Regions from separate parts of the Kluyvera huaxiensis genome, predicted to be linked through region 1. Evidence: riboswitches for the same ligand, from Rfam matches in the RefSeq annotation. Region 1 holds a riboswitch; the other holds the start of a gene.

Evidence for each region. Region 1 has a riboswitch for cobalamin ahead of ABOC97_RS10725 (cobyrinate a,c-diamide synthase). Riboswitches for the same ligand answer to the same signal wherever they lie in the genome.
Region 2: linked by a shared signal. The riboswitch ahead of btuB (TonB-dependent vitamin B12 receptor BtuB) and the one ahead of ABOC97_RS10725 (cobyrinate a,c-diamide synthase) in region 1 are both predicted to bind cobalamin.

Annotation. Positions count from the first base shown of each region.
Region 1 covers NZ_JBEFLV010000008.1:142,593-149,514, reverse strand. The annotation lists gene amiC (N-acetylmuramoyl-L-alanine amidase AmiC) at 1-1,038, shown strand, start outside; gene cobD (threonine-phosphate decarboxylase CobD) at 1,045-2,121, shown strand; gene ABOC97_RS10730 (L-threonine kinase) at 2,106-2,975, opposite strand; cobalamin riboswitch at 3,108-3,297, shown strand; gene ABOC97_RS10725 (cobyrinate a,c-diamide synthase) at 3,392-4,765, shown strand; gene cbiB (adenosylcobinamide-phosphate synthase CbiB) at 4,762-5,721, shown strand; gene ABOC97_RS10715 (cobalt-precorrin-8 methylmutase) at 5,733-6,368, shown strand; gene cbiD (cobalt-precorrin-5B (C(1))-methyltransferase CbiD) at 6,365-6,922, shown strand, end outside.
Region 2 covers NZ_JBEFLV010000016.1:112,569-119,490, reverse strand. The annotation lists gene btuB (TonB-dependent vitamin B12 receptor BtuB) at 1-1,814, opposite strand, end outside; gene murI (glutamate racemase) at 1-1, opposite strand, end outside; cobalamin riboswitch at 1,880-2,067, opposite strand; gene trmA (tRNA (uridine(54)-C5)-methyltransferase TrmA) at 2,181-3,281, shown strand; gene ABOC97_RS16710 (YijD family membrane protein) at 3,328-3,687, opposite strand; partial or broken gene fabR (HTH-type transcriptional repressor FabR) at 3,703-4,337, opposite strand; gene sthA (Si-specific NAD(P)(+) transhydrogenase) at 4,535-5,935, shown strand; gene oxyR (DNA-binding transcriptional regulator OxyR) at 5,918-6,835, opposite strand.

The DNA.
Region 1 (6,922 bases):
GTGGATTTCGAAGGGGTCAACCTGAATTCGGTGCTCAAAGGCATGGGCGCGCAAATCCGCGCCGATGATCCCTATATTAAATCGGCCCGCGTGGGGCAGTTTGATCCGCAAACCGTGCGTATGGTGTTTGAGCTAAAGCAAGACGTCAAACCGCAGCTGTTTGCGCTGGCGCCGGTTGCCGGGTTTAAAGAACGTCTGGTGATGGACCTCTATCCCGCCAGCAGCCAGGATGTGCAGGATCCGCTCCTGGCGCTGCTGGAAGAGTACAACAAAGACGGCCTCGAAAAGCAGGTTCCGCCTGCTCAAAGTGGCCCGCAGCCGGGCAAAGCCGGGCGCGACCGGCCGATTGTTATCATGCTCGACCCTGGACATGGCGGTGAAGACTCCGGTGCGGTTGGGCTGTATAAAACGCGGGAGAAGGACGTGGTGCTGCAAATCGCCCGTCGCCTGCGCGCGCTGATTGAGAAAGAAGGCAATATGAAAGCCTACATGACGCGTAACGAAGATATTTTTATTCCGCTCAAAGTTCGGGTCGCCAAAGCGCAAAAGCAGCGCGCCGACCTGTTCGTCTCGATTCACGCCGACGCCTTTACCAGTCGGCAGCCAAGTGGTTCATCGGTGTTTGCGCTGTCGACCAAAGGGGCCACCAGTACGGCGGCCAAATACCTTGCGCAAACTCAGAACGCCGCCGACTTAGTGGGTGGCGTGAGCAAGAGCGGCGACCGCTACGTCGACCACACCATGTTCGACATGGTGCAGTCGCTGACCATCACCGACAGCCTGAAATTTGGTAAAGCGGTGCTGAAACGTCTGGGACAGGTCAACAACCTGCATAAAAACCAGGTCGAGCAGGCCGGCTTTGCGGTGCTGAAAGCCCCGGATATTCCATCTATCCTCGTCGAAACGGCATTTATCAGTAACGTTGAAGAAGAGCGCAAGCTCAAAACGGCCAAGTTTCAGCAGGAGGTCGCCGAGTCGATCCTCGCCGGGATTAAAGCCTATTTTGCCGACGGCGCAACGCTGGCAAGACGCGGGTAATTCGGTATGTCACGTTTAAAGAGTGCTCACGGCGGTAATACTCGCGAAGCGGCCGCTTTGCTGGGCATCGGTGCCGATAAGCTGCTGGATTTCAGCGCCAATATTAACCCGTTGGGCATGCCGGAAAGCCTCAAACAGGCGATTATCAATAATCTCAACTGCGCCGAACGTTACCCCGACGTTGAATATCAGCAGCTTCATCAGGCGCTGGCGGCGCATCACGGTGTACCCGCGTCGTGGATACTGGCGGGCAATGGCGAAACCGAGTCCATTTTTACTCTCGTTCACGGTCTGAAACCGCGTCGGGCGATGGTGGTGGCGCCGGGTTTTGCTGAATATCGCCGGGCGCTGGAAACGATCGACTGCAAAATCGAAACCTACACGCTGCGTGAAGAAGACGGCTGGCAGCTCACCGAGCGTATTTTGTCGGCGCTGACGGCGGATCTTGACTGCCTGTTTCTGTGTACCCCGAACAACCCCACCGGACTATTGCCGGATCGCGCGCTGTTGGACGCTATCGCTGAACGCTGCCGGTCACTTGATATCGCGCTTATCCTTGATGAAGCTTTTATCGACTTTATTGCCGATGAACCGGGTTTTATCGGCGAGCTTAAGCAAAATCCGCATATCTGGGTGCTGCGATCGCTCACCAAATTTTATGCCATTCCCGGCCTACGTTTGGGCTATTTGCTCAACGGCGATGAACGTGCGGTGGCGCGTCTGCGCAAGCATCAGATGCCGTGGTCAATCAACGCGTTTGCCGTGCTGGCAGGGGAGAGGGTGCTTAATGACCGCGACTATCAGCAGGCGACTCTGCGCTGGCTGGCGCGGGAAGGTCAGCGTTTATATCAGGCGCTGGCAGAGATTGACGGAATAACCGTTTATCCGGGACGTGCGAACTATCTGTTTTTACGCTGCGAACGCGCCGATATCGAACTGCAATACGCGCTGCTGCAACAGCATATTCTTATCCGCAGCTGCGCCAACTATCCTGGACTCGACGGGCGCTACTTCCGCGTGGCGGTGCGTAGCGAAGCGGAAAACCAGCGGCTACTGGCGGCGCTGCGTCAGGCGCTCAGCTGAACCCCGCCGGGCACTGTGCGGAGCAAGTGCTGTTTCGGCCAGTGGTCGGTCAGCTTTTTCTGCGTCAGCGCCCACTTCAAATATTCCACATCATGACGACGCGGGTCGAGCATAAGCCCAACCACGCTGCCGCTGTGCGCCACGTTCAGGCCGTATAAGTCACAGGATTCTACTAACGCCATCAGCGCCGCAAAACCCGGTTTGGGCAACAGCGCCTGGCTGGCAATGGCGCTGAGCGTTGCCGCTTCGCCAAGCAGGCTGGCATCTTGACGAGTGCAGGCTGTCTGCACCTTTTCCCAGGCTTGTTGCAACTCTCCGGCGTGCGCTATTAGCGCGGTCTCACGGGGAAGGCGGTGATAATCCGCGGTGCGTAAAAGCACCGGGCTTTCCAGAACCAGTAGGTCAAAATGCGGGGCGGACGCACAGGCAATCTGCGTGCCGGCGTGATGGTGATCGAACAGCGTCAACTGACGAAACAGCGTACTGTCGGTAGGCTCCAGCGCCACGCACAGCGCGGCGAGCGTGGTTTCATCCAGCGAATGGCCGAGGTGGTGGGCGGCGGCCACTGCGGTGGCGGCGATATCGGCGGTGCTGCTGGCCATCCCTTTGGCAATCGGCAGCGTCGAATCGACCTCAATGCGCAGCGTCGGGCTTAGCGCCTGCGGAAAACCGAAGTGGGCGAGCAGCGCTTCAACCATCGCTCGGGTGAGCGGACGCTCATCGGCCCTCGGGATGCCGTCACACACTTCAACCGTGCTGTACCAATCTATCGGGCAGGAGACGAGCTTTTCACTGCCCAGAATCCAGCCCTGAATGAGTTCCCCGCAGGAGCCGGGACAGCGTGCCACGCTCATGATTATCCTTGTCTTACCGAACGAAGTATAACTACCGTAAATAAATATACCGGTATTGTCATAGCGCAACGAAATCATTCACGCGCGGCGCTAGAGTAAAGTGCTTTTATTTTATGCGGGCATTGTGCCGGCATAAATCTGCAACCAACAGGTTTGGCATATTATGTGCCAGGGAAGGAGGTGAATACACCCGTGTATAAATCCTCCGCAGCCCCCGCTGCTGTGATGCTGACGACCCCGTAAACACCACTGATCGCCAGATCGGGAAGGGCGGGCGAGGATGACGCTAAGCCAGAAGACCTGCCTGTTGGCCATTAACAACAACTTCGGTGGGAAGTGGGTTGCTTTGCGCTGCACGGTCATTTGACCGGGCAGACGTACGGCTATATCCAATCCCGCCTGAAAAGGGTCAGGGTATGGCAGCCAGGCAGCACGCATTTGTTCTCGCAGGTACCGGCAGCGGCTGTGGTAAAACCACGGTCACGCTCGGTCTGCTCAAACTGCTCCAGCAGCGCGGGCTGCGGGTTCAGCCGTACAAGGTTGGTCCTGACTACCTCGATACCGGCTGGCATACCGCGCTGTGCGGCGTCCCTTCACGTAACCTCGACAGCTTTATGCTGCCTCCCCCTATTCTCAATGCGCTGTTCTGCGAACATATGCAGCAGGCTGATATCGCCGTCATTGAAGGCGTGATGGGCCTGTATGACGGCTACGGCACCGACCCAAACTATTGCAGCAGCGCGGCGATGGCGAAACAGCTGGGCTGCCCGGTGATTTTGCTGGTGGATGGTAAAGCCGTTTCTACCTCAATTGCCGCCACGGTGATGGGATTTCAGCACTTTGACCCGAGCCTCAATATCGCCGGTGTCATCGTCAATCGCGTCAACAGCGACAGCCATTTTCAGCTGCTGAAAAGCGCCATCGAGCGTTACTGTGCCCTGCCGGTGTTGGGCTACGTTCCGCGCGCTGAAGGGGTGTCGTTGCCTGAACGCCATCTGGGGCTGGTCACCGCCCGCGAATCGACGCTGGATAGCCAGCCGTGGCTGGATTTTGCCGCCGGTCTTGAACGTACGCTTGATATCGACAGACTGTTGGCGCTGAGCGAGCTGGCGGAGCTGCCGGCAGGTGAATGGCCCTCAACCCCGCTGAGCGGTGAGGGTTTAACGCTGGGGCTGGCCGATGACGAAGCCTTCAATTTCTACTACCCGGACAATCTGGCGCTGCTGGAACGAGCCGGGGTAACGATTGTTCGCTTTAGCCCACTGCACGATAGCGTGCTGCCGGATTGTCAGATGCTGTGGCTGGGCGGCGGCTATCCGGAACTGCACGCCCGCGCGCTGGCGGTTAATACGCCGATGCTGGAACAACTGCGAGCTGCGCATCGGCGTGGCGTGGCAATTTACGCGGAATGCGGTGGGTTGATGTACCTCGGCAGCACGCTTGAGGACGCTCAGGGCGACATCCACGCGATGGCCGATATTCTTCCCGGTGCGAGCAAAATGGGCAAACGGTTGACCCGTTTTGGCTACTGCGAAGCGCAGGCTGAGCGCCAGACCCTGCTGGCCGCGCCCGGTGAGATACTGCGCGGGCATGAATTCCACTACTCCGATTTTAGCGCCCAGCTTCCGGCGACGATGGCCTGCCGTAAAACCCGCGACGGCGCGGTTCTCCAGCAATGGCAGGGCGGTTGGCAGATAGGAAATACCTTCGCCAGCTACCTGCACCTACATTTTTCCCAGCGTCCCGCCATGCTCAACCACTGGTTTGCTGCCGCAAGGAGCGCGCAATGACGCTGCTCGCCTGGTGTCTGGCGTGGTTGCTCGATTTTATGATCGGTGACCCGCAAAACTGGCCGCATCCGGTGCGCTGGATGGGCAATCTGATTAACGCCGTACAGCGTGCTGTACGCCGCCTGTGCCATAGCGATCGCGCGCTGCGTATCGGCGGTGGCGTGATGTGGCTGGCGGTGGTGGGACTGACGTATAGCGTGGCCTGGGGTGTACTCAGACTTGCTGCATGGGTGCATCCGTGGCTGGGGTGGGGCGTTGAAGTGTGGATGATTTTCACCGTGCTCGCCGGGCGCTGCCTGGCGCGTTCTGCCCAAGATGTGGCGCGTCCGCTGCGGGAAAACGACCTGGCCGAAAGCCGCATCAAGCTGTCATGGATTGTGGGGCGCGATACCTCCGCGCTTCAGCCCGAGCAGATCAACCGCGCGGTGGTGGAAACGGTCGCCGAAAACACCGTCGACGGCATTATCGCGCCGCTGTTCTTCCTGCTGCTTGGCGGCGCGCCGCTGGCGATGGCCTATAAAGCGGTGAATACCCTCGATTCGATGGTCGGCTACAAGCACGAAAAATACCGCGCCATCGGCATGGTCAGCGCCCGCCTGGATGATGCCGCTAACTTTATTCCCGCCCGGCTGAGCTGGCTGCTATTAAGCGCTGCCGCCTGGCTTTGCCGCCTCGATGCCGCGCGTGCGCTGCGTATCGGCTGGCGCGACCGCTATAACCACAGCAGCCCCAACTGCGCCTGGTCAGAGGCGGCGGTGGCCGGTGCGTTGGGGATCCGCCTTGGCGGCCCGAACGACTATTTTGGCCAGCGCGTGGACAAGCCGTGGATCGGCGACGCCCGACGCGATATCGCCATTGATGATATTTCCCGAACGATTCGACTGATGTGGGTGGCGTCAACGCTGGCCCTGCTGCTGTTTATGGCAGTCAGGTTCTGGCTGATTGGCGCAGCCTGAGGAGAGCAGTAATGAACTATATCCAGCAACCGCAGGCGATTGAGCGCAAAAGCTTTGAAATCATCAGCGAGATTATCGCGGAAACTCGCCCGGAGTACCGCTTCGACAGCCCGCTGCACGAGGCCATTATCAAACGGGTGATCCACACCACCGCCGACTTTGAATGGCTGGATATTCTGTGGTTCGCTCCGGATGCCTTAACCCGTCTGAGTGCGTCGTTAAGCCGCCCGTGCACGCTGTATACCGACACCACGATGGCGCTCTCCGGGATCAATAAAAATCTGCTGGCGACCTTTGGCGGCGAATGCCGCTGTTATATCAGCGACCCGCGCGTGGTGCGCGAGGCCAAAGCCCAGGGCATTACCCGTTCGATGGCGGCGGTGGATATCGCCGCGAAAGAGGAAGGCGATAAGGTGTTTGTCTTCGGCAATGCGCCGACGGCGCTGTTCCGCCTGCTGGAGCACAAAGAACTGGAAGTCGGCGGCGTGATTGGCGTGCCGGTCGGTTTTGTCGGCGCGGCAGAGTCGAAAGAGGCGCTGAGCCACAGCGGCCTGCCGGGCATTGCCGCGCTGGGGCGTAAAGGCGGCAGCAACGTCGCGGCGGCCATCGTCAACGCCATACTTTATCAGCTGCAGGCCGGCCAATGAGTGAACCCTCCTTTGACGCCCCGGTGTGGCATAACGGCAAAGCGCTGCGCAAAGGCTACACCACTGGCTCCTGCGCCACGGCGGCGGCTAAAGTCGCCGCGCTGATGGTGATGCGCCAGCATTTGATTCACCAGGTGTCGATCGTTACCCCTTCCGGCGTGACGCTGAACCTGAACGTTGAATCGCCGCACGTCGAGGGGCAGCAGGGGATTGCCGCGATTCGTAAAGACGGCGGTGACGATGTCGATGCGACCCACGGAATGCTGATTTTCGCCCGCGTGACCTTAACCGACAGCGGTGAGATTACGCTGCGCGGCGGCGAGGGGGTGGGCACCGTCACCCGCAAAGGCATCGGCTTGCCAATTGGGAGTTCGGCCATTAACCGCACTCCGCGCCACACTATCGAAACCGCCGTCCGCGAGGCCATTGGCCCGGCGCGCGGCGCGGAGGTGGAAATCTTTGCCCCGGAAGGGGAAGAACGGGCGCAGAAAACCTATAACTCGCGGCTCGGTATTCTTGGCGGCATTTCGATAATCGGCACCACCGGTATCGTC
Region 2 (6,922 bases), on a different contig from region 1:
TAAACTGTCTCGTAATCTTTATCGAACAGGTTGGCTATTTTACCACGAACTGTCAGGTGTGAGGTGATCGGATATGATGCCGATACATCAACTGTGCTGTAGCTCGGTAAAATCTGCTGTTTAGGGTTGTACTCCGATGTGTTGTTGTCATAGCGCTTACCGTAGTATTGCCATGATATGTCCATATCAACATTGAACATCGACCAATCAAGCTGATACTTGGCCTGACGTTTTGAGCGGCGCGCTAGCACTTCCCCATTATCATCATTACGCGGGTCCATATATTGCAACGTAACCCGATGGCTAAAGATTCCAGTATCAACATTCCCAGTCCACTCAACTCCTTTGATCGTCGCAGAGTTGATGTTGTCATATTCACCCATTCCGGTGTTTGGATCGAAATAATAAGTAATAAGGTTGCTAATTTCGTAATGGTACGCCGATAAGCGCCAGTCCAACGGTCCGGTCAGCCCCTCAAGCCCGGCTTCCCACTGTTTTGACTCCTCTGGCTTGAGGTTCGGATTTGAACTAATTTCAAAGCGCGTAGAGCCAAACTGCTGCCCAAGAGATGGGGCAAGGAAACCCGTACCATAAGAGAGCGTTGCACGGTAGTTTTCCACAAACGCCCAACCAGCGGTGGTCTGCCAGGTTCCATGCCAACCAAACTGCTCGTCGTGGTCCTCACGGCCGGAGGCTTCAAGCGTTACGCTGCCGAATTGCTGCTGACCAGTTAAATATAGCCCAGTATTATCGCGCTTATAAGAATCGGATACTGTCGTACTCGATGAAGTCAAACGCTGTTGCTGCCAATCGACACCGGCACTGATCGACCCCTGCCCGACCTGGACATTATTGCCCCACTGCAGATTACGCTGTGTCATATTATCCAGCGTCGTCCCATCATTATAACGACCATAGATACTGCTATAGTTGTAGTCCTTTACCTTCTGGTAGCTAGCAATCAACTGCGAAGAGTAAATCCCCGAGTTAAATTGCATCCCCGTGTCCCAGGACTGATTATAAAGCTGCTCCTCATCGGCACTATATGCCTTCAACGTTGGCGCCTTACCCAGGTCGTAATCGGAGTTATTGGTATAGCTATGCCCACGGAAGAAACCAGACAAGTTTTCATTAAACTTGTGCTCGAGGCTTCCCCAGAATGTTTTATTACGGAAACCATCACGGTCGCTATCGTGATCCCAGGTCGATTTCGGCTGAACGTTAAAACCGTTGGTACTCTCATAAGAACCGGCTACCGTAGCCACCGTATCGCCAAAGCGCTGACGCAGCGTGCCATCATAATGCTGGTAGCCTTTCGACCCCATGCCAGCATTAATCTTCGACTCATCATTGTCAGAATGCGTAATGATGTTAATCACTCCCCCCATCGCGCCAGAACCATAAATTGCTGAACGCGGGCCACGGATATACTCCACGCGCTGTACTAAGGAGAGAGGGATCTGGTTAAGGTCGGGCGTATTCGAAATACCCGGGCGGCTCATTGGGATACCATCTACCAGCACCAACACCTGCCGAGTTTCCGTACCACGAATAAAGAGAGACGAAGACTGCCCCATACCGCCATACTGAGCAATATCAACACCAGGGAGGCGGCGCATAACATCGTTCAGGTTTTTCGCCTGCCAGCGGTTGATCTCATCGCGGGTGACAACATCCGTGGGGGCTAATACGGTATTAACCGGCTGTTGAAAACGGTTAGCAGTTACCACCAGCGTGTCTGAATCATTGTCCTGCGCCCAGCCGGAAAATGCCGTGACGGATAACGCCGTCATCAGCGAAACTTTTTTAATCATTTTAAAAGCATCCGAAATAGATAAAGGATGCCGCAGGTTTTATCAGTTGCTCGCGACGATAAAACCTCATGCGACGTCATCCGGCAGGTCTTCGGGCTTGGAGGCTATATAAAAGAGAAGATGACTTCCCGCGGTGAGCCGCAGTGTCTGCACGAGGTGCGCTCTTCTCTTACCTTCCTTACCGCTGCGCGTCAGCCCCAGATTTACACTGGGTTCCCTTTTAACTCACAGGACCGGTACGCGAATGCTACATTTAGTTACATACGGATGTCCAGACTGCTATTTATCATTTTAACCCGCATGAGGCTGGACATCCCCTGAACAAGCCCTACAATCCCCGCGTACTTTTACTATTCAGGATGCACCATGACCCCCGAACATCTCCCTACCGATCAGTACGACGCTCAGCTCGCCGAGAAAGTCACTCGCCTGCAAACAATGATGACGCCGTTTAGCGCTCCTGCGCCGGAGGTGTTTCGCTCACCGGTCAGTCACTACCGGATGCGTGCAGAATTCCGCATCTGGCATGACGGTGATGATCTCTACCATATTATGTTTGACCAGCAGACCAAGGGCCGTATCCGCGTCGATTCGTTCCCGGCCGCCAGCCAGCTGATTAATACGCTGATGACCGCCGTGCTCGACGGCGTGCGCGATAATCAGGTGCTGCGTCACAAGCTGTTCCAGATTGACTATCTCACCACCCTGAGCAATCAGGCGGTGGTTTCACTGCTGTATCATAAAAAACTGGATGATGCCTGGCGCGAACAGGCCGAAGCGCTGCGCGCTGCGCTGCGTGCGAAAGGGCTGAACGTCCAGCTGATTGGCCGCGCCACCAAAACCAAAATCGAGCTGGACCAGGACTATATTGATGAGCGTCTGCCGGTTGCCGGCAAAGAGATGATCTACCGTCAGGTCGAGAACAGCTTCACCCAGCCAAATGCGGCGATGAACATTCAGATGCTGGAATGGGCGCTGGACAGCACGCAAAATTCACGTGGCGATCTGCTGGAGCTTTACTGCGGTAACGGTAACTTCTCGCTGGCATTAGCGCGCAACTTTAATCGTGTGCTGGCCACTGAGATAGCCAAGCCGTCGGTTGCCGCCGCGCAGTACAACATTGCCGCTAACCAGATTGATAACGTGCAGATCATCCGCATGGCGGCAGAAGAGTTTACTCAAGCGATGAACGGCGTGCGGGAATTTAACCGCCTGCAGGGAATCGATTTGAAAAGCTATCAGTGCGAGACGATTTTTGTCGATCCACCGCGTAGCGGGCTGGACAGTGAAACCGAGAAGATGGTGCAGGCATACCCGAATATTCTGTACATCTCCTGTAACCCGGAGACGCTGTGCCAGAATCTGCAAACATTAAGCCAGACGCATAACGTCACTCGCCTGGCGCTGTTCGATCAGTTCCCGTATACCCATCATATGGAATGCGGCGTGCTGCTGACGAAGAAGTAATATCATCACGGGCCCGGCCTGCATCGCGCTGCCGGGCCCAACAATATCACTCAGAAATGCCCTGCTTGCGGTTACGCACCCGATAGCCAATCCAGAATACCATCACCACCGACAATACCGCCGGGAAGAAGTTAGAACCGATATCCGGATATTCCGCCCGCACCACAGTGCTATAGAGCAACACGCCGAGGATAAAGCAGGCGGCTGACAGGCCGGGCAAGCCGACCGGCATCGTGCGGTTTTGATAGCGTTGATGCAGACAGTAAACCGTCAGCACCAGAGAAATTATCGGAAAAACTGAGAAAGGAACGATGGAGCTGAACAGCGCTGCAAACGTGCCGTTAATCGATAAGCCAGCCAACAGCGCCAGCAACAGCGTACCTTTATCTTGACCTGACTGTTTCATTGCTCGTCTACCACCTTATTCGGAATGACGTGACTTTTCTCTTGTTCGCGACGATACCAGTAGTATGCGCCTTTGGAGATCATCCGTAACTGCAACACCAGCCGCTCTTCAAGCTGCCGACGCTGCTCGAGGCCAACATCTAAAGCCTCCGCTCCCGCGCTAAATACAATAGTCACCATCGCCTCAGCCTGCGCTTCGGTAAACGCACGAGGCATATGGTTTTCGATTTCCAGATAGTCAGCAAGTTCCGCAATAAAGTGCTGAATCTCGCGGGCCACTGCCGCACGAAATGCCGCAGACGTGCCGGAGCGCTCGCGCAGCAGCAGGCGGAAGGCGTTGGGGTTATTGCCGATAAATTCCATAAAGGTTGAAACGGAAGTGCGTATTACGCTGCCGCCTTTGGCAATACGCTGACGCGCCTGGCGCATCAGTTGGCGAAGCATCAGGCCGCTTTCATCGACCATCGTCAGCCCCAGCTCATCGACATCGCGGAAATGGCGATAAAAGGACGTTGGCGCGATTCCCGCCTCACGTGCGACTTCACGCAGACTCAGGCTGGCAAAACTACGCTCGGCACTGAGTTGACTGAATGCCGCTTCCACCAGCGAACGCCGGGTTTTTTCTTTTTGTTGTGCTCTTACACCCATCACGATAACTGAATCCTTCCATATGCCGTGCTGGCACTATACCAGAGATTAAAACGATTCCACTTACGCAGCTTTGTTAATGATTGTTTACATGCTATTTATGCTATTCCGTATGAAAAAAGCCCAACGATAATTGGGTTATTCCCTCGATGATGTTATGATTCTGTTGCTTTTATGTATAAGAACAGGTAAGCCTTACCATGCCACATTCCTACGATTATGATGCAGTAATTATTGGTTCCGGCCCCGGCGGCGAAGGCGCTGCTATGGGTCTGGTGAAGCAAGGAGCCCACGTCGCCGTTATTGAGCGTTATCATAATGTCGGCGGCGGTTGTACCCACTGGGGCACAATCCCATCCAAAGCACTTCGCCATGCCGTCAGCCGTATTATCGAATTCAACCAGAACCCTCTCTACAGCGACCACAGCCGACTTCTCCGTTCCTCATTTGCCGACATCCTGAATCATGCCGATAGCGTGATTAATCAGCAGACGCGTATGCGTCAGGGCTTTTATGAGCGCAACCACTGTGAAATGCTGCAGGGCGACGCCCACTTTGTCGATGAACACACCATCGCGCTGAAATGCCCGGATGGTTCAGTCGAAACGTTGACCGCCGAAAAGTTCGTGATTGCCTGCGGTTCCCGCCCGTACCGCCCGGCGGACGTCGACTTTAATCATCCGCGCATTTATGACAGCGACTCTATTCTCAGCCTGCACCATGAACCTCGCCACGTCATTATCTACGGCGCAGGGGTTATCGGCTGTGAATATGCGTCTATCTTCCGCGGCATGGACGTGAAAGTTGATCTCATCAACACCCGCGACCGTCTGCTGGCGTTCCTCGATCAGGAGATGTCAGATTCGCTGTCCTATCACTTCTGGAACAGCGGCGTGGTCATTCGCCACAACGAAGAGTACGAGAAGATTGAAGGTGTGGACGATGGGGTCATCATGCACCTGAAGTCCGGCAAAAAGCTCAAGGCCGACTGCCTGCTGTTTGCCAATGGCCGCACCGGTAACACCGAACCGCTGGCGCTGGAAAACATTGGCCTTCAGGCCGATGGCCGTGGCCAGTTGAAAGTGAACAGCCTCTATCAGACCGCGCAGCCGCACGTCTATGCCGTCGGTGACGTTATCGGCTATCCGAGCCTCGCTTCCGCCGCCTACGATCAGGGCCGCATCGCCGCACAGGCGCTGATGAAAGGCGAAGCTGCCGGGCATCTGATTGAAGATATTCCAACCGGGATCTACACCATTCCGGAAATCAGCTCCGTCGGTAAAACCGAACAGCAGCTGACGGCGATGAAAGTGCCGTATGAAGTAGGTCGTGCGCAGTTTAAACACCTGGCGCGAGCACAAATCGTCGGGATGAGCGTGGGTAGCCTGAAGATCCTGTTCCATCGGGAGACCAAGGAAATCCTCGGCATTCACTGCTTTGGCGAACGCGCAGCCGAGATTATTCATATCGGTCAGGCGATTATGGAGCAGAAAGGTGGTGGTAACACCATTGAGTACTTCGTTAACACCACCTTTAACTACCCGACAATGGCGGAAGCCTATCGGGTAGCGGCGCTTAACGGCTTAAATCGCCTTTTTTAGCGCTTTGTCGAAATGGCCGTCCATCGTTTCACGGACGGCCTCTGCCAGCTGCTCATAGCGGCTGCGCAGCGGCGACCCCGGACGATAAACCAGGCCAACGGTACGGCGTGGTTCCGGCTTAATACACGGCAGATACACCACGCCGTCGCGTTTGCGTTCCGGCGGTACCGCCAGCGCAGGTAGCAAAGTAATTCCGCTTCCCGCCGCCACCATATTACGCAGCGTTTCCAGACTGGTTGCGCGGAAATGGGTATCTTCATCCGCCCCGGCTTCAAAACAGAAGCCCATCGCCTGATCGCGAAGGCAGTGACCGTCTTCCAGCATGAGCAGCTTTTCGCCCGCCAGATCCGACATCGGCACGCGATCGCGTTCCGCCCACGGGTGATCTTCGTAGATCGCCAGCAGCATCGGTTCGTCATACAGCGGAACTTCGATAAATGCCTCGCTCTCCTTCACCAGCGCCAGAATCACGCAATCCAGCTTACCGCTGTCGAGCTGCGCCAGCAGCTGATGGGTTTGCGCTTCATGCAGATACATTTCCAGCTTCGGGAAGGTTTGATGCAGTATTGGGATAATATGAGGTAACAGATACGGGCCAACGGTTGGAATCAGGCCGATATGCAGCGGGCCGGACATCGTCTCCCCCTGCTGGCTTGCCATCTCCTTAAGCACTTTGACCTCGCGTAACACGGTACGCGCCTGGTCCACCAGCAGCAGCCCAGCCTGGGTAAACAGCACTTTGCGGCTGGTACGCTCCAGCAACATCACGCCCAGTTCATCTTCCAGTTTACGAATCTGCCCGCTGAGGGTTGGCTGACTGACATGGCAGGAATCTGCCGCCCGGCGGAAGTGCCGATGCTCAGCTAACGCCACCAGGTATTCAAGATCGCGAATATTCATTATTCTTCCTCCATCGCCACGATAGCCCATGGCGATAGATAGAATAGCAACGAATGATTATCCCTATCAAGGATTCTGTTTAATAAT